Regions from separate parts of the Bradyrhizobium sp. 41S5 genome, predicted to be linked through region 2. Evidence: riboswitches for the same ligand, from Rfam matches in the RefSeq annotation. Region 2 holds a riboswitch; each other region holds the start of a gene.
The links. Region 2 has a riboswitch for cobalamin ahead of metE (5-methyltetrahydropteroyltriglutamate--homocysteine S-methyltransferase). Riboswitches for the same ligand answer to the same signal wherever they lie in the genome.
Positions count from the first base shown of each region.

Region 1 (5,637 bases), 380 kb from region 2:
CGTTCAGCGCGAGCCCGATCGATCCTTCGACCCCGCGGGATGATTGTTGGCCGATCTGCAGTGCCAGGCCGGCAGTTGGATTGCTGGGATCGGGAATGGTCAGGCCGGTCTTGACGATCTCGTACCCCGCCAGCGTCCACTCGCCGCGGCCGCCCCAGAACGACTGCTTGACGCCGATTTCGGTCTGCTTGCCGGTCGCGAGTTGGAAGGTTTTCTGTGAGGTCGACAGCGAGATCAAGTTGCTGACCGGATCGACGCCGACCGCATACTGGCCGTAGAACGCGAGGTTCTTGATCGGCTCGTACACCAACCCGGTTCGCCTGCTGGTGCCCGACAGCGTGGTCTCAAAATTGTTCGCCGGCGTCTTGTAGTCCGTGCGATCGACCTCGGGACGATCGTACCGGACGCCGGTGACGAGCGACAATTGATCGGTCAGCGACAGGCGATCTTCGGCGAACAGCGCGTATTGATTGACGATCGCGTTGAAGCCAGGCGTCGTCGCCGTGGTCGTCGCGAAGAACGATCCGGGATCGAACACGTAAGGATTGACCGACGACGCGCCGCCATAGGGCGAATTGTTGGTGTGGGTGAAGTCGATCCGGTTGACGTCGAACCCGGCGACGAACTGGTTCGCGAGCCCGAGGACGTGACCGCTGAAGGTCGTATCCATCCGGTTGCCGAGCTGCTTCTGGTCGTGGAAGATCTCGATGTAGCTGGAGCGGTCGATCAGCTGGGTCTTCGGGTTCCAGGTGTAGTTTTCGATATCGCGCCAGTGCCGCTCGCTGGTCAGATAATACAGCGTGTTGTTGATCTTGATGCCGTCGGCGACGTCCCACTCGGTCTTGAACTGGGTCCAGCCGTCCTGATAGCGGATCGCGCCGTCCAATGCGTTGTAGTTCTTGAAGCGCAGCGCGTCCTGGATCGTGCCGTTGATCAGCGGCGTGCCGAAATAGCGCGACGGGCTGCGGTCGCCGTAAGCTTCAGAGAGCGTAAAGGCGAGATTGTCCGATGCCTGCACGCGCACGGCGGCGGAGACCACTGCATTCGAGGTCTTGTCGCGATCGACCCAGCCGTCCGACATGTTGCCGGTGGCGTTGATGCGGTAGGACACATTGGGATTGATCGGACCAGTGCTGTCGACCGACAGCCGCCGCGTCATGTTGCTGTCGAGCGAGACCTCGGCCTCATTATAGGGCGTGCCCTGCGGCTTCTTCGGAACGACGTTGACGACGCCGCCGATCGCGCCTTCGCCGTACAGCACCGAGGCCGGGCCGCGCAGCACCTCGATGCGTTGCGTCGACCAGGTGTCGTAGGGGAATGTCAGGGTGCCGGAGCCGATATAGAAGCGCGTGCCGTCGTACAGCGTCATCACCGAGTTGCTGCCGGCAAAGCCGCGGGTGCTGAACGACAGGCCGCCATTGCCGGGCGCCGGCGTTGCGATGAACCCGGCCGCGTTCTGGGTGACGGCATCGAGCACATTGTGCTGGCCGCGTTCGGCGATGGTTTGCGCCGTGATGATCTCGACGCTGGCCGGCGTCTGCAGCGGCGTCAGGTTGAGACGACTGCCTGCACCTCCCTGCGTGGTGGCGTTGAGCGTCGGCGATGCCGATCCCGATGCACCTGACGCCGCAGCGCGCGGCCGCGACGACGTCGCCGAGTTGCGGCTTCGCGCCGCGGGGTTGGGCTTTGTGGATGTCGAGGGTGCGACCTCGATCGGATCGAGCGTCGTGGGTGGAGATGTTTGTGCCGAACCTTCAGCCGGCAGCAGCAGCGATGACAGGGAGCAAACGAGACCGAGGCGCCAACGGCGCGCAGCGGGAGAGGACGGAGACATGAAAGGACTCGCGGTAACGTGGCACGTCACCGCGAACGCGGACTGGCGCATTGCCCCAAAGGCAGTGCTCCGATCCCACCAGGACGCCCCCGCCCGATATGCTCGCGTGTGACCACGACTGACGGCAGGTCTCCTGGCTCACGGGTCATCGCCTGTCGACGCCTTCCCGGGCGGAGTGGCCCAGTGGCAAATTGACGAAAGGCTCGCCGTTTACAGTTGCGGGGACAGCTGCGGCATTGGGGTTACCCTCGCACCGCATTCCCTTTTGATCCCCGAAGGGAACCGTCGACAGAAACGATAGGTGGTGCGGGATGGGCTGTCAATTCGATGCGATTGTCGCACTCATGCGTTGCGGGATGATGCTGCTGCGATGACGCGGCGACAGCGCCGGCCGACGCGAGGATTCTCTATTCCGTCATCCTGAGGTGCGAGCGGAGCGAGCCTCGAAGGATGCACGGCCACGCTGGTGGCCGTCGATCCTTCGAGACGCCGCTTCGCGGCTCCTCAGGATGACGGAATACCTAATTCGCATCACCCTGCTCCGACACATCCCTGCATCACCTCATCGATCTCGGCCCGCGACAGAGCGCCCATCTCGGCGATGAACACGATTCGCGTGCGTGGCACACCGGGTGCCGGCACGCCGCCGGCAGCCAGTGTCGCGCGTCCGCCGGCGAGTTGAAACACCGTCAGCCGTCCGGGCTGCTCGACCGTCTCGAACAATCCCTTCGCCCGCGCCAGCTTCGGCGCCAGTCTGCCGATCGCCTGCTGCAAGCGCGGCAACCGCACCGGCCGCTCCGAGGTCCAGCTCAGCGTCTCGAACCGGTCCGATACCGGCCGTCGCGGCGCGGCCTCGCGCGGCGCCGGCAACTGATCGAGGTCCGCGGGAAACAGCAGCGCTGCAGGCACCTCGCCATGCAAGGCATCAACGACCACGGCCGCCGGACGCGCTGCCCGTACCGCGTCGCGGATCGCGGCGCACGCGGCTGCATCGGCCAAGTCGACCTTGCTCAGCGCCACCACATCCGCTGCCCGTAGTTGCGAACGCAGCAGCACATCGTTCAGCATCGCCGAAGGCTGCGTCGCGTCGACCACGCACAGCACGGTCTCGAGCGGCGCCTCCTTCCAGATCACCGGATCCATCAGGTTGCGCACGATGTCGGCGGGATCGGCAATCCCGCTGGTCTCAATCACGATGAGTTCGGGACGCGGATCACGCCGCAGCAAGGTTGCGAGGGTGCGCAGCAGATCGCCCTCCAGCGTGCAGCAGATGCAGCCATTGCTCAGGCTGACCACGCCGTCGCTGGCGCCCGCGATCAGTTCCGCGTCGATATTGATCGCGCCGAAATCGTTGACCACGGCGGCGATGCGGCGGCCTTGCGCATGCGCCAGCAGATGGTTGACGACCGTGGTCTTGCCCGCCCCGAGAAAACCCGCGACCAGCAGGATCGGGACCGGCACGTCAACCCCCAGCGACGGGCCGGCGCACCGGCCGGCCGGGCCGTGCCGCGACGTCGAGGACGCCATCATTGATCAGCGGCTGGCCGCTGACCACGAGATGCCGCACACCTTCCGCCGGGCGGTTCATCGCGGAGAAGGTCGCGCGGTCGCTGAGCGTCTCGAAGTCGAACACCACGACGTCAGCGTCGGCGCCGACCTGCAACCTGCCCTTGGCGTGCATCGCCGGCGTGCTCGCCGACAGAATCTCGGCCGGGATCAGCGCGCATTTGCGGATGCCCTCGAGCAGCGACACCTTCCGGCGCTCGCGCACCCATTCGCGGATGAAGCGGGTGAAGCAGCCGGCCGAACGCGGATGCGAGGTGGCATCGTCGGGCAGCGGCCAGGCGTCGCCGGTGTAGGGGCGGCCGTCCGATAGCGTCCACGGCATCGCGTCGGACGCGATCGCACCGCCCGGATACAGCACCGCCATGTCGAGCAGATCGCGATGATGCGCGTTGTTCTCGATATCGAGCACATGCCACAGCACCAGCGTCGAGGGTTCCGCGGCCTGCGCCGCCAGCAGTTCCTCGCGGCTGCCGAAGCGGTGACCGTCGGTCACGCGCTGCACCGAATCATAGCCGAGGCCGTTGCGCTCCTCGAATTTGGGATCGCTGAAGAAGGTCGCCGCCAGCACGGTCGAGCCGGTGCCGTAGGGATAGGCCTCTACCGTGATCGGCAGGCCCTGCGCCTGCGCCTTGGCGATCAGCGCAACACAGCGCTCGATGTCCGTCTTGCTCGACGAGTTGAAATGGCAGATGTGCATGTGCGCGCCGGTTGCGCCGGCATAGCCGATCAGGCGGATATAGGCCTCGGCCGCGCTCTCGGGATCGATGCGGGACATGTAAGCGACGTGGGTAAAGGTCGGCACCGCATGATCAGCGGCGAGCTGGCACACCGCGGTCAGTTCCTGCACGCCGGCGCCCGGCGCATAGGCGTTGAGAATACCGATGCCGATGCCGCCCTCATTCAGTCCGGTGGCAAGGCGCGCGAGGATGCCGCCGACCTCGTCCTCGGTCGCCACGTTCTCGATCCAGCGGCGATCGCGCATCGCTGCACCGAATGATTCCAGCGAGCTTTCCGAATTCGAGCCGGTCATCGCGCCGATCCGCGCGAACGCCCAGTTGGCGGCGGCGCCGTAGTTCAGCACCCGCCCCTTCTCGGCCTGGCGCTCGTACCAGGATGCCACCGGCAACACGCCGGCCTCGAGATCGAGCGATGTCGTCACCCCGTCGAATGCCTGCATGCGATCTGCCGGAATGGTCTGGCCATGCGCGTGCAGGTCGATGAAGCCGGGCGCCACCACAAGGCCGGTGGCGTCGATCTGCCGCTCGGCGCCGCCGAGGCCGGTGCCGACCGCGGCGATCTTGCCGTCGACGACGGCGACGTCGCCGATCGCATCCATCCCGCTGGCCGGATCCACCACCCGGCCGCCGCTGATCACCAAACCACCCATCTCGCCACTCCCCGCATTGTCCGACACCGACCGATCTCTTTCGAGCACAGAGAAGCGCATCGCGCTCATCGCAGCAACCCGGCCAGGGCTGTGGCGACATGCTGTGGCGGAATATCCGCCGCGCCGTGACGGCGATTGCAGAGAGCCCCTTGTTACGTTCCGGTTGCACGCCGTGACGGCAGCCCCCGCCAGAGATCGTTGCCGGGTTTCATGCGGCTCGCCACGAGTTTCGGCGGCGTGCGGTCCCTGGCGATCGCCGCTTCGACCGCGCGCTTGAGCCTGACATTGTCGATTTGTGCCAGGAATCGCCGGATGACGGCATCTTGATCCGCGCCCCGACCGGAGATCGCCGCGCACAGCTCCGCGGTCGTCCGACGGAAGAAGTGGAAGGCGTCATCGGCCGCGCCGCCCAGCCGGTCGACCTCGCCGGCCAAACCGAGCGCCTGCATCCGATCGTCGTCGTCGAGCGTCACTGCGAAGCGCAGCACTGCAAGCTGCCAGGCACAGAGCAGCCTGCTCTCTGGTTTGGTCGCGTCCTCGCGCATCAGTCGAACACCCCGCGCGCCGACGCTCCTTCGGCCGTCGAGGGAAGTCAGGCGCGGCGCGACTATCCTTGCGCGGGAATAGGTTTTCGAGGGGAGCGCGCGCTCGATCGCATAGGAATCGCATAGGCGAAGCGCACAGGGTCCCAATTCGCTCAAATTCCCTCGAACTGCAGTCGCGCCAGCCGCGCATAGAGGCCGCCCGCGGCGACCAGCTCGGCGTGGGTGCCCTGCTCGACGATCCTGCCCTGGTCCATCACCAGGATGCGGTCGCAGGACAGCACGGTCGCCAGGCGATGCGCGATCAC
Region 1 is NZ_CP083721.1:1,181,231-1,186,867, reverse strand. It holds gene HAP47_RS05610 (TonB-dependent receptor) at 1-1,834, opposite strand, end outside; cobalamin riboswitch at 1,941-2,136, opposite strand; gene HAP47_RS05605 (CobW family GTP-binding protein) at 2,366-3,295, opposite strand; gene HAP47_RS05600 (amidohydrolase family protein) at 3,297-4,787, opposite strand; gene HAP47_RS05595 (hypothetical protein) at 4,940-5,332, opposite strand; gene HAP47_RS05590 (ABC transporter ATP-binding protein/permease) at 5,485-5,637, opposite strand, start outside.
Region 1: another riboswitch for cobalamin. It lies ahead of HAP47_RS05610 (TonB-dependent receptor); the one in region 2 lies ahead of metE (5-methyltetrahydropteroyltriglutamate--homocysteine S-methyltransferase).

Region 2 (5,637 bases):
TGCCAGCGAACCGCGCGGGCGGTTTCTTCCTTGAGGAACTGCTCATACTGCGCATCGCTCATCGCGCCCTTGCCATGGGCCGCCCGCGCGTTGCGGACCTCCGTTGTCTGCGGGAACGAGCCGATCGTCGTGGTCGGGAAGGCGGGCAGCCCGAACCGCGCGCGCTGCAATCCAGCTCGCTTCGTGAACACGTTCTGGCGCCGGCGCATGGCATCGTCGATCGCTGCCATTCGCTTCGCCACATCCGCATTGTGAATCTTATGCGACGTTTCGCGCGAACGCGCCGCGGCGTCCGATGCCGCCAGCGCGTCGGCGACTTTGTCCCGGCCGCCGGCGAGGGCCGTGCCCAAGGTGGCCAGTTCGGCGATCTTCTGCACCGAGAAGGCAAGCCAGCTCTTCACATCCGGATCGAGGCTGGTCTCCTGTTCGAGGTCGATCGGTACATGTAGCAACGAGCAGGAGGGCGCGATCTGCACCCGGTCCTGGCCGAGCTTGGCAACCGCCGGTTCCAACCGCTTGAGCAATGCGGAAAGATTGGAGCGCCAGATGTTGCGACCGTCGATCGCACCGAGCGAGAGGACCATTCCCCTCGGTGCGGCGCTGACGATCTTGTCGAGTTGTTCCGGCGCGCGAACGAGATCGATGTGAAGCCCGGCAACAGGCAGCGAGAGGGCGGTATTGGTGTTGTCGCCCAGTCCGCCGAAATAGCTGGCGAGCATGATCTTCAGGCCCGGCACCATTTCCGCCAGCAGTGCATACGTCATTTGAAGCGCGCCCTGCGTTTCGCGGTCCGCGTCCAGCACCAGGCATGGTTCGTCGATCTGGACCCATTCGCAGCCTTCGGCGGCGAGTTGCTGCAAAACCTTGACGTAAACCGGCAGCAAAACGGGCAGTAGGGACAGCGAGTTCAGCGCCGCATCCTTGCTTTTCCCAAGCTTCAGGAAGGTCACCGGCCCAAGCAGGACCGGCCGGGTCTTGTAACCCAGCGCCTTGGCTTCCCGGTACTCGTCGACCGCCTTGGAAGAGGACAGCTTGAAGATCTGGCCGGCGCTGAATTCGGGCACCATGTAGTGATAATTGGTGTCGAACCATTTCGTCATTTCCTGCGCTGGCACGCCATGCGGCGTATCGTGTGCGTGATGCGCATGATCGCAACTCGCATCGTGATCGGAGCCTTGGGCGCCGCGGGCCATGGCAAAATACGTCGCCAGCGACACATCGCCGCCTTTCCAGCCGTACACTTCCGGAATGGCACCGACCATCACGCTGGTGTCGAGTACCTGGTCGTAGAACGAAAAATCGTTGGATGGGATGACGCTGACGCCGAAGGACTTCTGGCGGGCCCAATTGGCGGCGCGCAAGCCGACGGCCGTTTCACGCAGTGCCTGCTCGCTGGACTTGCCGGACCAGAAGCTTTCCAACGCCATCTTGAGTTCGCGGCGAGGACCGATACGCGGTGTTCCGAGTGTTGCGACGGGAAGTGAGGAAATAGACATGGCTTACCCCGATGTTGGGGGCGCGGGCCACGTGACACGTCTGGACTCCGGGCGAAAGGTGGCGCGCGGGGTCGCAACCGCACCACCGAGACACCCCGCCCGAGTACGTTATCCTGTCGAGGCAGGTCTCCTGGCTCACGGGTCAGTGCTGTTGTCCGGTCTTCCCAAAGCCCTCGCGGGCCTCAGTGACATTGTTGGACAACGGCTCACCGCTTACAGTTGCGGGGGCAGCGCCGGCATTCAACCGGCTTCCCTCTTAGCTCCGGGCCAAACCGAGCCCGCAGAACCACGACAGCACAGGAGTTAAGGTCAAGTCCGACCGCAGTCAATGACTGTGATTGGAAACACCTTGGTATTGCTCAATCACCCGTTACCGGCGACATGCCCTTAAATCCGTAGAATTGAGTTCCGATTTCAATCCGTTCGCCGCCTTGGCGGCGCCGGTGCAGGTTGGTGTCCCGGAGCGAACAGCGTCGGAAACAAGGGCTACTTCGAGCCCACGGCCCGCTGCGGCATACCTTCGGGAATGATGGTTTGGACGATCGAAGCGTCCAGCGCCTCGTAGTCGTGCAATCCGATCGTCGCATACAGCTCGACGCGGGTCTGCATTTGGTCGACGATCTTGTGCGTGCCGCCGTCGCGTGCGATCGCGGCATAAAGCTGCTCTTGCGCCTTGTTGGCGACCCGCAGCGACGACACCGGCCAGATCACCATCGAATACCCCATCTCCTCGAATTCGGACGCGGTAAAAAAGGGCGTCTTGCCGAACTCGGTCATGTTGGCGAGCAGGGGAACGTCGGGCATCCGCTTGGCGAACGCGCGGAACATTTCGGCAGTGTTGAGCGCCTCCGGGAAAATCGCGTCCGCACCGGCCTCCATATAGAGCTTGGCACGGGCGACAGCGCCATCCAAGCCTTCGCTGGCGGCTGCATCGGTCCGCGCAAGAATGACGAGATCGCGCCGCGCCTTGGCGGCCGCGGCGACCTTAGCGGCCATGTCGTGCGCATTAGCCAGCTTTTTGTCGTTGAGATGACCGCACTTCTTGGGAAGGAGCTGATCCTCGATGTGAACCGCACCGGCGCCAGCTTCCTCAAAGACGCGCACCATGTGCATGACGTTGAGCGCCTCGCCGTAGCCGGTATCGCCATCTACCAGAAGCGGCAGGCCCGACGCGCGGGCGATCTGCCGGATGAAAAACGCGACTTCGTCAACGGTGATGATGCCGAGGTCCGGCAGTCCCATCGAGGCGGTCATTGCGGCGCCGGAGAGGTATAGACCCTCGAATCCTGCGTCCTTGGCCTGGATGGCCGACATGCCGTTATGGGTGCCGGGCAGGCGAAGGATACCTGGACGCTTCAGCAGCGCACGAAAGCGGTAGCCGGCGGTTTCACGCAGGAGTTCTGCTGCGACGAGATAGGACACTTGTTTCTCCTTACGCCGCACGCGCCGACGAAGGCGGCAGGTCGCGGGCCTCCAGCGGAACATAGCTGCGGTTTTCCGGGCCAACGTAGTTCGCGGCCGGCCGAATGATCTTGTTGTCGATCCGCTGCTCGATAACGTGGGCTGCCCAGCCCGAGGTGCGCGAAATCACGAACAGGGGCGTGAACATCGCGGTCGGCACGCCCATCGCGTGGTAAGAAACCGCGCTGAACCAGTCCAGATTGGCGAACATCCGCTTGGCATCGGCCATCACGGTCTCGATGCGATCGGCAATCTCGAACATGCGCATGCTGCCGCCTTCGACGCTGAGCTCGCGGGCTACCTGCTTGATCACCTTGTTGCGGGGATCTGAGATCGTATAGACGGGATGTCCGAACCCGATCACGACTTCCTTGGCCTCGATCCGTCGGCGGATGTCGGCTTCGGCTTCATCGGGTGTCGCGTATCGCTTCTGGACCTCGAAGGCGACTTCGTTGGCGCCGCCGTGCTTCGGTCCGCGCAGCGCACCAATCGCGCCGGTCACCGCCGAATACAGATCGGCGCCGGTGCCGGCGATCGATCGGGCGGTGAAGGTCGAGGCGTTGAACTCATGCTCGGCGTAGAGATTGAGCGAGGTATGCATCGCGCGTTCATGCGAAGCCGAGGGCGGCTTGCCGTGCAGCAAATGCAGGAAGTGGGCGCCGATCGAATCGTCGTCGGTCTCGACTTCGATCCGGCGGCCGTTGTGGGCATAGTGGTGCCAGTAGAGCAGCATCGATCCGAGCGAGGCCATCAGGCGGTCGGCAATGTCGCGGGCGCCGGGCGTGTTGTGGTCGTGGCTCTCCGGCAGCACACAACCGAGCGCCGAAACGCCGGAGCGCATGACATCCATCGGATGCGCCGCCGCCGGTAGTTGCTCCAGCATGTTGAGTACGGCGCGCGGCAGGCCGCGCAGCGCCTTCAGCTTAGTCTTGTAGTTGGCGAGTTCGACGCGGGTCGGCAGGCTGCCGTGCACGAGCAGATGTGCAATTTCCTCGAATTCGCAGACGCCGGCGACATCGAGAATGTCGTAGCCGCGATAGTGCAGGTCGTTGCCGCTGCGGCCGACGCTACAAAGCGCCGTGTTGCCGGCGATAACGCCGGAGAGGGCTACCGACTTCTTTGGCGCGGGTTTCAGATCGGTCATGTTGTCCTCCCTATGATCCTGCCGTGCGTCGCGCCGCGGTCTGTGTAGCCGGCTTCCAGTCGAAGATTCCGTAGCTGGCGGGCACCCCCACCCGTGAGGCGTCGACGGAAAACGTCAGCTCCGACAGCTCGCCGGCGCGTAGCGACGGCAACCGTTCGACGGCGGCGATGAAGCGATCCTGTTCGGCGGGAGCGATGACGCCTTCGGCCAGGGTGCGGAACTTGCGGACGTAGTCCGGCCGCTTGAACGGGCGCGCGCCCAGCGGATGCGCGTCGGCAACCGCGAGTTCATCGCTGATCGTCGAGCCGCCCTTCAGCTTGACGATGACGCGCCCGCCGAACGCCTTTTCCTTGGGATCGTGGCTGTGATAGCGCCGGGTCCACTCGGGATCCTCGACGGTGGAAATCTTATGCCAGAGTTCGACCGTCGACGGACGGGCTGCGCGCTCGCGCGCATAGGATTTTTCGTGGTGCCAGCCACCGTCTTCGAGCGCGACCGCAAAGATGTACATGATGGAATGGTCTAGGGTTTCGCGGCTCGCTTTTGGATCCATCTTCTGCGGATCGTTGGCGCCGGTGCCGATCACGTAATGGGTGTGATGGCTGGTGTGGATGACGATGCTTTCGATCCCGGCGAGATTGCCGATTTTCGGCCCCATCCGCCGCGCCAGATCGATCAGCGCCTGGCTCTGATACTCCGCCGAATGCTCCTTGGTGTAGGTATCGAGGATGGCGCGCTTGAGTTCGCCCTTTTGCGGCAACGGCACGGTGTACTCAGCCTTCGGGCCGGAGAGCATCCAGGCAATGAAGCCGTCTTCGCCTTCCCATGCCGGCGAAGGGGCACCTTCTCCGCGCATAACGCGGTCGACCGCCTCGATTGCCATCTTGCCCGCGAACGCCGGGGCATAGGCTTTCCAGCTCGAAATCTCGCCCTTGCGGGACTGACGGGTGGTGGTGGTGACGTGCAGTGCCTGCTGAACAGCTTGATAGATCGTCTCGGTCGAAAGGCCGAGCAGGGCGCCGATGCCGGCGGCTGCCGACGGGCCCAGATGAGCGATGTGGTCGATCTTGTGCTCGTGCAGGCAGATGCCCTTCACCAGATCGACTTGGATCTCATAGGCAGCCGCCAATCCGCGCAGCAGGTCCTCGCCGGAAGCGCCGCAGTGCTGCCCGACCGCGAGCACTGGCGGGATATTGTCGCCGGGGTGCGAGTAGTCGGCAGCCAAAAACGTGTCGTGGAAATCCAGTTCGCGGACAGCAACGCCGTTGGCCCACGCCGCCCATTCCGGTGAATAAGTCTGGTCGCTCGGCAGGCCGAAGATGGTCGCGCCGGGATGCCGTGGATGCGCCTCCGCCTGAGCGCGGGCGCTGACGACCGGGTGCCGCGCGATCGAAGCGGCCGCGACCGCGGCGTTGTCGATGATGCGGTTACCGATCATGTCGACGACAGGCTCTTCGATCCGGACCGGATCGGATGCGACGGACGCGATCTTCCACGCCAGTTGATCGGCTCGGTCGAGATGTTCGGCGGACTTGT
Region 2 is NZ_CP083721.1:1,565,673-1,571,309, forward strand. It holds gene metE (5-methyltetrahydropteroyltriglutamate--homocysteine S-methyltransferase) at 1-1,496, opposite strand, end outside; cobalamin riboswitch at 1,600-1,802, opposite strand; gene prpB (methylisocitrate lyase) at 1,983-2,918, opposite strand; gene prpC (bifunctional 2-methylcitrate synthase/citrate synthase) at 2,929-4,101, opposite strand; gene HAP47_RS07315 (MmgE/PrpD family protein) at 4,112-5,637, opposite strand, start outside.

Region 3 (5,637 bases), 770 kb from region 2:
CGCCTGTTGGCGTCGCGACATTTCGATGTGCTGCTGCCGACCCACGAGCAGGGCTTCCTGTTCGCCCGCGCCGCGGCGCGGCTGACATCACGTGCCGGCCTGGCGCTGCCGGATTTCGACAGCTATCGCGCGGTGCACAGCAAGGCCGGCTTCAGCCGGCTGCTCGACCGGCTCGGCCTGCCGCAGCCGCCGACCGGGATCGTGAACTCGGCCGACGAACTGCGCGAGGCGGTGCGGTTTCCATCCGTGGTCAAGACGTCGGTCGGCACCGCCAGCCGCGGCGTCTGGTTCGTGCGCGATGCCGGCGATCTCAACCGCGCGCTCTACGATCTCGAATCCGCCGGCGATTTTGCCGGCGAGGTGCTGGCGCAGGATCTCATTACCGGCACCGTTGAGAAGGCCCAGTCGGTGTTCTGCCACGGCACGCTGGTCGGCTTCCACGCCTACCGGCAGATCGCGGCCGGCGTCGGCGGCGGCGAGGCGATCAAGGAGAGCGTGAGCCGGCCACCGATCCGTGCCGCGCTCGAGACCATCGGCGCGCATCTCGGCTGGCATGGCGCGCTCTCGGTCGACGTCATCATGCCGCTCGACAGCGCGACGCCGCTGTTGATCGACTGCAACCCGCGGCTGGTCGAGCCGATGAATGCGTACCAGTCCGGCACCGATCTGGTCGACCTGCTGCTGCGGGTCTCGCTTGGCGAGACGCCGGCGCCGCTGGCCGAGAGCCGCGCCGGAGTGCGGACGCATCTCGCCATGCAGGCGCTGCTCGGCAGCGCCTCGCGCGACGGCACCCGGCGCGACCTGATCAGGGAATGCGGCCGCATCGCCGCGGGCGAAGGTCTTTATCGGGGAAGCAGCGAGGAGTTGACGCCGGTGCGGCTCGATTGGCTCAGTGCCGTGCCGCTCGTGATGACGACAGTGCTGCTGCTTGCATCGCCATCGATCGCCTCATCGCTGGCGCGCGGCTTTGGTGCGCATCTGCTCGATCGCACGAGTATCGAGAAGATCGAGGGAGGGGATTTTCTGCGCGATCTCTCGACACGTCGTCCCGGCGAAAGCCGGGACCCATAACCACCGGACGCATCTCCATCCCCACGTCGTCCCGGGCAAGCGAAGCGCGACCCGGGACCCATAACCACCAGCGGTGATTGCTACGACGCGCTGGGGCCACGGCGCGTTTCAACAATTCAATCCTGTGGTTATGGGTCCCGGCTTTCGCCGGGACGACGGCGACTTATATTGCGCTCGTCCCTCACAACGGCTCGTCATCATTGCCGTAGCGATCGAGCTTCGGCGTGGCGATGTCGCCATCCTCGTAATAGTCGTCGTCCTGTGGCGCCGCGGGCGGTGGAGGATTTTTCGACTTGTCGTCGGACTTGTTGTCGATCTCGCCGCTGCGCTTGCTCTTCTTTCCGGCCTTGGCCATGCGTTTCCCCTGCGCGGGTCAAATCAGCTGCCGGTATTCTACCCCAGTCCCCCGCGGCTTGTAACGTGAGGAGATGGCGCGGCCGGGTCACACCCGCCGCGCCCATCATGCCCTAAAACGTCGCGCCGGCCTTGACCATGTAGGTGCGGCCGGGCAGCGGATAGGCCGAGAAGCGGCCGGCCGTGAACGAACTCGCGATGGCGTAGTCATAGTAGAGCGCGTTGAACAGATTGTTCACGCTGAGCGACCAGAAGAAGCGGTCAACCTGCCCGCTGAGCTTGAGATCGGCGGTGGCGTTGCCGGGAATCCGGTTCTGGGTGTTGGCCTGGTCGTTGTCCATGATGCGCGAGCTCCAGGCCCGCACCGTGGCATCGAACACCAGATAGTTCTGCCAGATATTCCAGGTCACGCCGAGATTGCCGGTGTAGCGCGAGACCAGCGGCACGTCGTTGCCGGCCCACATGCCTTCGCGGAAGACCGCGCGGGTGATCGCCATGCCGCCGCGCAGGGTGACGCTGTCGCTGACCTTGAGCGAGGCGCTGGTCTCTGAGCCGTAGCGGCGGGTGGGATCGAGGTTGACATTGTAGAACAGCACCGGGTTGAAATGGATCTCGTTCTCGAGATCCATCAAATAGATGCTGCTCTGGACCTGAAAGAGGTTGGTCTTCACGCGGAAGCCGCCCTCGACGTCCTGCGAGGTCTGGGTCTTGAGCTGGAAGTTCTGCGGGATCGGGGCGAAGGTCAGCGGGTCGAATGACGGACCCGATGCGACGCGCTCGTCGACGTCGGGCGTGCGGAATGCGCGCGCGGCGCGGCCGAATACCGAGAAGGTGTCGGTGAAGCGATGCTCGGCGCCGACATGCAGCGCGTATTGGGTCTCGTTGCTGTCGAGCGGCGCCGCCTGCGTGTCAAAGGCGAACGGTGCATTCGGATCGTAGCGGTCGCGTGCCGAGATGCTGGTGTTCTGGACGCGCGCACCGTAGGAGAAGTCGGTGGTCGGCAGCAGGCCGATCGTGTGCTGCCAGTACCCGGCCACGGTCTGCTGCTCGATATTGTAGACGTGGTAGGGGTCGACGCCCCGATAGGCGCCGCGTGCCTCGCGGAACGTCGAATCGTAATAGTCGATGCCGGTCAGGATCGTGGACGGCATCCCCAGCATCACGTTCTTGACGCTGAGCCGCGGCGTGATCGACCAGGTCTGTAGCGCGGCGTCATTGTAGGTCGAGGCGAAACTGATGGTCGGCACGGTGCCGAAGAAGCCGCTTTGCGTCTCGCGCTGGCGCCAGCCGCCGTCGACGATGAGGTCGACGCCGTTCATCAGCGTCTTGGTGAAGCCGGTGGTGACGCTGGCGGTTTGCTGATTGGCATAGTCGAACGGCGTCGCTGCGCCTCTGCGATCGGTGAGCAACTCGTTGACGCCGATCGACGGATCGACCAGCCGTCCGCCGGGCAGGCCGAGCTTCTGGTCGCTGCCAGTGACGGTGAGGAAGGCGGTGAGATCCGATGTCGTGTAGTTGACGTTGCCGACGGCGTTGCGCTGGTCGAGCGCGTTGTTGACGCGGTAGCCGTCGGACTTGATGCCGTTGCCGTAGAACGAGGTCGACCACGGGCCGGAATTGAGCGCCGCGGAGACCGCCGCCATGCGGGTGTTGAACGAGCCGAAACCGCCTTCGGCGCGGATCGTGGCCGGCGGACCGCCGGCGCCGGTCTTGGTGATGATGTTGACCACGCCGCCCACCGCGTTGTCGCCGTAGAGCACCGCGCCGCTGTTGCCGCGCGTGATCTCGATGCGTTCGATCGAATCGAGCGGGATCGTGGTGAGATCGAAGCCGGCCTTGTCGACGTCGTTGAGGCGGCGGCCGTTGAGCAGGAACAGGGTGTTGTCGGAGGCGAATGCGCCGAAGCCGCGCAGGTCGACCGCGGTCTTGGCGCCGTTCGGTCCGCCATAAAGCGATTGCAACTGCACGCCCGGCACCTGCGCGAGAATCTCCGGCAGCGACTGCACCGGCGAATGCGCGATGTCGTCGGCGGTGATCACGGTCGAGGAGGAGCCGACAATGCCCGCGAACTGGCGGCCGCCGCCGCCTGTGCCGCCCGTTCCGGTGGCCGGTCCGGTCCCTGTCGAGCCCGATCCGCTCCCGCTGCCCTGTCCTGTGCCCGGCGCCGGGCGGCGCGGGGCCGGCGCTCCGTCAGCGGCCGGCCTGGCGCGCGTGACATTCTGGTCGCCCGGCTTGGTGATTTCGATCGCCGGAAGTTGCTCGGGAACGGGCGCCTGCTGCGCCCGTGCGGTCGAGATGATGATGGTCGGCACGATCATCGTCGACGCGAGCAGAAGCACGCGGCTGCGCCGGGAGGAAGAGTTGGAGAACATCTAAGCGAGACCTCGGTAACGTCAGTGGCACGTCACCGCGAACCAGTCTCACCATCGTGCTCGCAGGCTCAGCTGCTTGCAGCCTCAAGTGAAGCTCATGCCTGTACTCCCCGACCGGCATCTTCGCGTGTGACCACGGCTGACGGCAGGTCTCCTGGCTCGCGGGTCGTTACCCTTCGTCGCCTTCCCAGGACCGAGATTCCCAGTGGCCTGTGACGAAGGATTCACCGCATACAGTTGCGGGGGCAGCCGCGGCGTTGGGGAAGCTTCCCCGCACCGCATTCCCTTTTCATCTCATGAAAGAACCGTCATGTTCATCTAGGGTTCGGCCGGGCGGCAAAGTCAATCCGGCGGAGGTCGGGCGGCAGCCAGCTGGCCACGGTTTTTGTCGAGTGTCGCTTGTCTGCCACGGCGATCGCTGTAAGAGCATGGATCCAATGAGCGTGCAGGATTTTGCCTTGGCGGCCGAGGTCGCGGCGCGGCGCCGGTGGGGCGCCACCGCGGCGCTGCTCGCGCTCGTGGTGCTGCTGCTCGTGCTTTCGCTCGGCATTGGGCCGGTGCGGCTGTCGCCGCTTGCGGTGATCGAGGCGCTGTTCGGCGGCGGCAGCGACGTGGCGCAGGTGATCGTGCGCGAGATCCGGCTGCCGCGCACCATTCTGGCGTTCGCGATCGGCGGTATTCTCGGACTATCGGGCGCAGCGCTGCAGGGCCTGCTGCGCAATCCGCTGGCCTCGCCATCGCTGTTCGGTGCGCCGCAATCGGCGGCATTCGGCGCGGTGCTGGTGATCGCGCTGGGCCTCGCCGATGTGCGCTCCTACGCGCTGCCGGTGGTGGCGATCATCGCCGCGTTCGGCTCGGTGTTCGCGCTGCTGGCGATTGCCGGCCGCAATGCCGGGCTGTTGATCCTGATCCTCGCGGGACTTGCGATCTCGAGCTTTGCCGGAGCCGCGACGGCGCTCGTGATGAACCTCTCCAGCAATCCGTTCGTGGTGCTGGAGATCGCGTTCTGGCTGCTCGGCTCGCTGGAGGACCGCAGCTTCCAGCACGTGGCGCTGGCACTGCCCTTCATCATCGCGGGCGCGGCCATCCTGCTGAGCCAGGCGAGCGCGTTCCGCGCGCTGACGCTCGGCGAGGAGGCCGCGCAGAGCCTCGGCGTCGATGTCGGGCGGCTAAGGTTGCTCGTGATCGCGGGTGTTGCGCTCGGCGTTGGCGGCGCGGTCGCGGTCACGGGTACGATCGGCTTCATTGGTCTCGTCGTACCGCACCTGATGCGCCCTCTGATCGGTCACGATCCGGCGCGGCTGCTGGTGCCGAGCGCCCTCACCGGGTCGGCGTTGCTGCTCGCCGCCGATATCGCGGTACGCATCATCCCCTCGACGTCGGATATCAAGGTCGGCGTGCTGACCTCGATCATCGGTGTGCCGTTCTTCCTCTATCTGATCATGCGCGAACGCCGCACGCTCGGCGGAGGCGTGGCATGACGCTGCTCTCTGCAATCGCTCTCAATGTGTCGCTCGGCAGCCGCAAGGTGTTGCACGATGTCTCGCTGTCGCTGGAAGCGGGCCATCTGGTGGCGCTGGTAGGCCCCAACGGTGCCGGCAAGACCACGCTGCTGCGCGCGCTCGCCGGATTGATTCCATCCGTCGGCGAGATCCGGATCGCCGGCGACGCGCTGGCGTCGCTTGCGCTGCGCGAGCGGGCGAAGCGTTTCGCCTATTTGCCGCAGGGGCACATGGTGCACTGGCCGCTGCCGGCGCGCGATATCGTCGCGCTCGGCCGCTATCCGCATGGCGCGACCGATCCGGCGCGGTTGTCGCCGAGGGATATCGAGGCGGTGCTG
Region 3 is NZ_CP083721.1:794,532-800,168, forward strand. It holds gene HAP47_RS03785 (hypothetical protein) at 1-1,071, shown strand, start outside; gene HAP47_RS03790 (hypothetical protein) at 1,253-1,426, opposite strand; gene HAP47_RS03795 (TonB-dependent receptor) at 1,539-3,797, opposite strand; cobalamin riboswitch at 3,925-4,122, opposite strand; gene HAP47_RS03800 (FecCD family ABC transporter permease) at 4,235-5,278, shown strand; gene HAP47_RS03805 (ABC transporter ATP-binding protein) at 5,275-5,637, shown strand, end outside.
Region 3: another riboswitch for cobalamin. It lies ahead of HAP47_RS03795 (TonB-dependent receptor); the one in region 2 lies ahead of metE (5-methyltetrahydropteroyltriglutamate--homocysteine S-methyltransferase).

Region 4 (5,637 bases), 4.0 Mb from region 2:
TCGCAGACGATTGTGCCAGGCTCGATGCGGAGGCGCGATCGCAGGGCTGGACGCTGCTCGGCGGTACGCCGCTGTTTCGTCTCTACGAGACCGGCGACGCTCTGGCCGTGCAGGACAAGCTTGCCCGCGGCCAGATCTGGTCGCGCGCCTTTCAGCAAGAGCCGGGATGGTTGCGCCTCGGTCTGCCGGGCAGCGAGGCCGAATGGTCCCGCCTTTCTGCCGCGTTGTCGTGTTGATGGTTTAGCGCGCCAGCGCGAGCAGGCCCTCGACATCGAGATGGGCCTCGATGTGCTCGGCAAGTGCGTCGAGCGCGCTCTCGACCCTGGCGCCATATGGCTGATCCGCCGCCGGGATATCGAGCCGCGCAAGAAACGCCTTGCGAAATCCGTCCGAGGCGAACAGGCCGTGCAGATAGCTGCCGTGAACGCGCCCGCCACGCGACATGGCACCTTCCGGCGAGCCGTCAAGCCTTGAAAAGGGCCGCGCGCGATCCGGGCCATCAGTGCGTCCGATGTGAATTTCGTAGGCGCTGATCGGCTGACCCGTCGCAACATGCACGGCGCTGACACGCGTCAGCGTCTTCTGTTCGGTCATGGTGGTGGTGACATCGAGCAGCCCGAGGCCGCGCGTTTCGCCGGCGAGTCCCTCGATCCCATCAGGGTCGGCGACGCTCTGCCCAAGCATCTGGTATCCGCCGCACAGCCCAAGGATATGGCCGCCGCGGCGATGATGCGCCAGCAGGTCGATATCCCAGCCTTGCGCGCGCAGGAAGGCGAGGTCGCCGCGGGTCGATTTCGAGCCGGGCAGGATGACGAGCCGCGCGTCGCCCGGAATGGCTTGGCCCGGCCGCACCATCACGAGATCGACGCCGGGTTCGAGCTTGAGCGGATCGAGGTCGTCGAAATTGGCGATCCGCGACAGCGCAAGGAAGGCGATCTTGCACTGGCCGGGCTTGCGCGCCTCGCCGAGCCCGAGCGCGTCTTCGGCCGGAAGCTCGCCGGCGCGAACGAACCAGGGCAGCACGCCGAAGCCGCGCCAGGCGGTGCGGGCTTCGATCAGGCGGTAGCCGTCGTCGAACAGCGTCGGATCGCCGCGGAATTTGTTGATGACAAAACCCTGGATCATCGCGGCATCATCAGGATCGATCACCGCCTGGATGCCGACGAGTTGCGCGATGACGCCGCCGCGGTCGATATCGCCGACCAGCACCACGGGCACGTCGGCTCTGCGCGCAAAGCCCATATTGGCGATATCGGACTTGCGCAGGTTGACTTCGGCGGGGCTGCCGGCGCCTTCGACCAGAACGAGGTCGGCGCGCTGCTTCAGGCGCCCAAAGCTCTCCAGCACCGCGCCCATCAGCGACGGCTTCATGGTGGCATATTCGCGCGCGCGTGCGGTCGCGATCCGTTTGCCGTGCACGATGACCTGGGCGCCGACATCGGTTTCCGGCTTCAGCAGCACCGGGTTCATGTCGGTGTGCGGCTCGACGCCGGCAGCGAGCGCCTGCAACGCCTGCGCACGCCCGATCTCGCCGCCGTCGACGGTCACGGCGGCGTTGTTGGACATATTCTGCGGCTTGAAGGGCAGCACGCGCAGGCCGCGCCGTCTCGCGGCACGCGCGAGGCCGGCGACGACGAGCGACTTGCCCACGTCCGAGCCGGCTCCCTGGATCATCAATGCGCGCGCCATGGTGCTGACAGTCAGAACTCGACGCCCGGCTGGGCCTTGATGCCGGAGCGGAACGGATGCTTCACCAATGTCATCTCGGTGACGAGGTCGGCGATCTCGATCAGCTCCTCCTTGGCGTTGCGCCCGGTGAGCACGACATGCGTCATCGGCGGCTTCGACGTCGTCAGGAACTCGACGACATCGGCTATCGCCAGATAATCGTAACGGAGCGCGATGTTGATCTCGTCGAGCACGACCATGCGCAGGCTCGGATCCGCGATCAGCTGCTTGGCCTTTTCCCAGCCGGCCTGCGCTGCCGCGATGTCGCGGGCGCGATCCTGCGTCTCCCAGGTAAAACCTTCACCCATCGCATGGAATTGACAGAGATCGCCGAAATGCCCGGTGAGCAGGCGGCGCTCGCCGGTATCCCAGGCGCCCTTGATGAATTGCACCACGGCGCAGGGAAAGCCGTGCGCTACGCAGCGCACGATCATGCCGAAGGCGGAGGAGGATTTTCCTTTGCCGGCGCCGGTGTGAACGATGATCAGACCCTTTTCGCCGCTCTTGGTCGCCATGATCTTGTCGCGGGCGACCTTCTTTTTCGCCATTTTGGCCGCATGGCGCGCATCCAGCGAAGGGTCGGTGCCGACGTCGCCGTCGTCAGCGTCGTTTCCATCAGAAATCATCACGTTCCTTCGGCTTGACAAGTGCGAGGCCAGGACGAATGGTGACCCCGCGTTGGTTCCTGTCCTACGACAGGCGAAGAGGGAATGCGATAGGGCTCGGACCGCAAGGTTTGCCCAAAGCGCAGCCGCCCCCGCGACCGTGACCGGAGAGATGCCCAAGCCACTGATTCCCTGATGGAGTCGGGAAGGTGGGCATCACGGGAGAAATCCTACTCCGCAAGCCGGGAGACCTGCCGACGCAGTGTGTTTGAGACCGGCGGACGGGGTGTTCCGCGACGGGGAACGAACCTGTTCACGTCAGGTTCGTGTGCCTCATCGCTTCCCGCAGTCAATCCAGGAAGGGCGATGAGCGTTACACTTCATGTCTGTATCACCTGTCGCGCCGGCCAGACGGCGGCCGAAGGCGAGATCGCGCCCGGTGCGCGCCTGCATGCCGCGCTTGTTGAGGCCGGCGTGCCCGATGACGTCAATCTGGTTCCGGTCGAATGCCTGTCGGCTTGCAGCCAGGGTTGCTCGGTCGCACTCAGCGCGCCGGGGCGATGGTCCTATGTCTACGGCCGCCTGTCCGCTGACAATGCCAGGGATGTGATCGCCGGCGCCTCCGCCTATGCCGCGGCGCCTGACGGCATCGTGCCGTGGCGCAGCCGCCCGGAAATCTTTCGCAAGCAATCGCTTGCCCGCATTCCACCCATCGCCGTCGTGCCGGAGGCCGCAGAATGATGACGCTCGCCAAGGTTCCGGTCACCGTCGTGACCGGCTTTCTCGGGTCCGGCAAGACGACGCTGATCCAGCATCTGATCCGGAATGCCAACGGCAAGAAGCTCGCGGTGCTGGTGAACGAATTCGGCAGCGAAGGCGTCGACGGCGAGATCCTGAAGTCCTGCGCCGACGCCAATTGCCCGACCGAGAATATCGTCGAGCTCGCCAATGGCTGCATCTGCTGTACCGTCGCCGACGATTTCATCCCGGCGATGGAGCAATTGCTGGCGCGCCCCGTGAGGCCCGATCATATCGTGATCGAGACGTCGGGTCTCGCGTTGCCGAAGCCGTTGCTGAAGGCGTTCGACTGGCCGGAAATCCGCTCGCGGATCACGGTCGACGGCGTGATCGCGCTGGCCGATGCGGAGGCCGTTGCTGCCGGCCGCTTTGCGCCGGACCCGGCCGCCGTGGATGCGCAGCGCGCGGCAGATGAGAATCTCGACCACGAAACGCCGTTGTCCGAAGTGTTCGAGGATCAGATCGCCTGTGCCGATATCGTGCTGCTGACCAAGGCCGATCTCGCGGGTGCCGAGGGGATCAAAGCGGCCAAGGCGCTGATCGCAGCCGAGATGCCGCGCGAGGTGCCGATGTTGCCCATCGTCGATGGCGCGATCGACGCCCGCGTGATCCTCGGTCTTGAAGCGGCGGCGGAAGATGACCTCGCGTCGCGGCCGTCTCACCACGACGGTGAGGACGAACATGAGCACAACGACTTCAATTCCGTGGTGATCGACCTTCCGGAGATTTCGGACGTCGACGCGCTCATCGCGTCGATCAAGGGGCTGTCGCGCGAGCAGAACGTGCTGCGGGCCAAGGGATATATCGCGGTCGCAGGCAAGCCGATGCGGTTGCTCGTGCAATCGGTCGGCGAGCGGGTGAGGCATCAGTTCGACATGCCCTGGGGCGCGCGGGCGCGGCAGTCGAAGCTCGTCGTGATCGGCGAACACAGCGATATCGATGAAGCCGCGATCCGGGCGCGACTAGGTGTCTGATGCACGTCGTCTTCCGCGAGAGCCGCGGCCTTGAGGAGACCGCGACGCCAAGGGACCTCGGCCAGGATCCGGCCGATCTCGTGGTGCTGTCGTTTTCCGACAGCGACCTTGCCGCGTTTGCAGCCGGCTGGCGGCGGGGCCGTGCCGCGCTGCCGTCGCTGCGGCTCGCCAATCTCGCGGAGCTGCGCCATCCGCTGTCGGTCGATACCTATATCGAGCGGACCCTGTCGCATGCGCGCGGCATCCTGGTGCGGCTGATCGGCGGCGAACCCTATTGGTCATATGGCCTGGCAGTGGTGCATCGCCTGGCGAAGGAACGCGGCATCGCCCTGGTGGTGCTGCCGGCGGATGGCCGCGACGATTTGCGGCTGGATGAATTCTCGACCTTGCCGGTCTCGACGCTGCGCCGCCTGAAGGTGCTGTGCGACAAGGGCGGCCCCGTTGCCGCGCAGGCCGTGATCGCGCAACTGGCGCTGGCGTCCGGCCTTTATGCCGGGCCGGTTGTCGGTGAGATCGATCTTCCCGAGATCGGCGTCTACGACTCGCAGCGCGGTGCCGTCGCGGCGCTGCCGGCACCGGATGGCCGGCCGCTTGTGCTGGTGACTTTTTATCGCTCCTATCTGGCGGCCGGCGACACGGCGCCGGTCGATGCGCTGATCGAGGCTTTGCGCGAAAAGGGATTCGATGCCCACGGCGTGTTCGTCACCTCGTTGAAGGCGGCGGGCGTGGCCGATTGGCTGCGCGCTCAGTTCGCGCAATGCAGCCCGGCCGCCATCGTCAATGTGACCGCGTTCTCCGCGGCGGGTGACGACGGTACGACGCCGTTCGATGCCGCATCGTGCCCGGTGTTCCAGGTCGCTCTGTCGACGGCGCAGCGTGAGGATTGGGCCTTGTCGCTGCGCGGCCTGTCGCCCGGCGATCTCGCGATGCACGTGGTGCTGCCGGAGGTCGACGGCCGCCTGTTCACGGGCGTCGTGAGCTTCAAATCGCCCGGCGAGCGCGATCCCGATCTGCAATTCGCGCGTCTTGCGCATCGGCCGGATGCCGAGCGCGTCGCAGCGGTCGCCGCGCGCGTGGCAGCCTGGCACGGTCTTGCCGACAAGCCGGTGCAGGAGAAGCAGCTTGCGCTCGTGCTCTCGAACTATCCCGGCCGCCCGCACCAGATCGCGCATGCCGTCGGCCTCGATGCACTTGCCTCGATCGAGGCGTTGCTGGCCGATCTCGCGGCTGCGGGCTTTGACCTTGAGCCGGTGGGGCCGCTGGGTGACGCGCTTTTGCACCGGAAGCTGACATGGGACGTGGCCGAATATCGCGCAGCGATCTCAAGCCTTCCGCGGCAGCTCCAGGACGATCTTTCGCGCGCATGGAGCGCACCGGAGGATGATCCCGATTGCCGCGATGGCGCGTTTCATTTCGCGGCGATCCCGAGCGGCAAGTCGATCATCGCGGTTCAGCCGGAGCGCGGTGAGGTCGGTCAGCGCGATGCCGACTATCACGATCTCTCGCGCACGCCGCGCCATGCCTATGTCGCG
Region 4 is NZ_CP083721.1:5,613,368-5,619,004, reverse strand. It holds gene cobD (threonine-phosphate decarboxylase CobD) at 1-236, shown strand, start outside; gene HAP47_RS27305 (cobyric acid synthase) at 241-1,689, opposite strand; gene cobO (cob(I)yrinic acid a,c-diamide adenosyltransferase) at 1,701-2,354, opposite strand; cobalamin riboswitch at 2,391-2,606, shown strand; gene HAP47_RS27295 (DUF1636 family protein) at 2,700-3,074, shown strand; gene cobW (cobalamin biosynthesis protein CobW) at 3,071-4,105, shown strand; gene cobN (cobaltochelatase subunit CobN) at 4,105-5,637, shown strand, end outside.
Region 4: another riboswitch for cobalamin. It lies ahead of HAP47_RS27295 (DUF1636 family protein); the one in region 2 lies ahead of metE (5-methyltetrahydropteroyltriglutamate--homocysteine S-methyltransferase).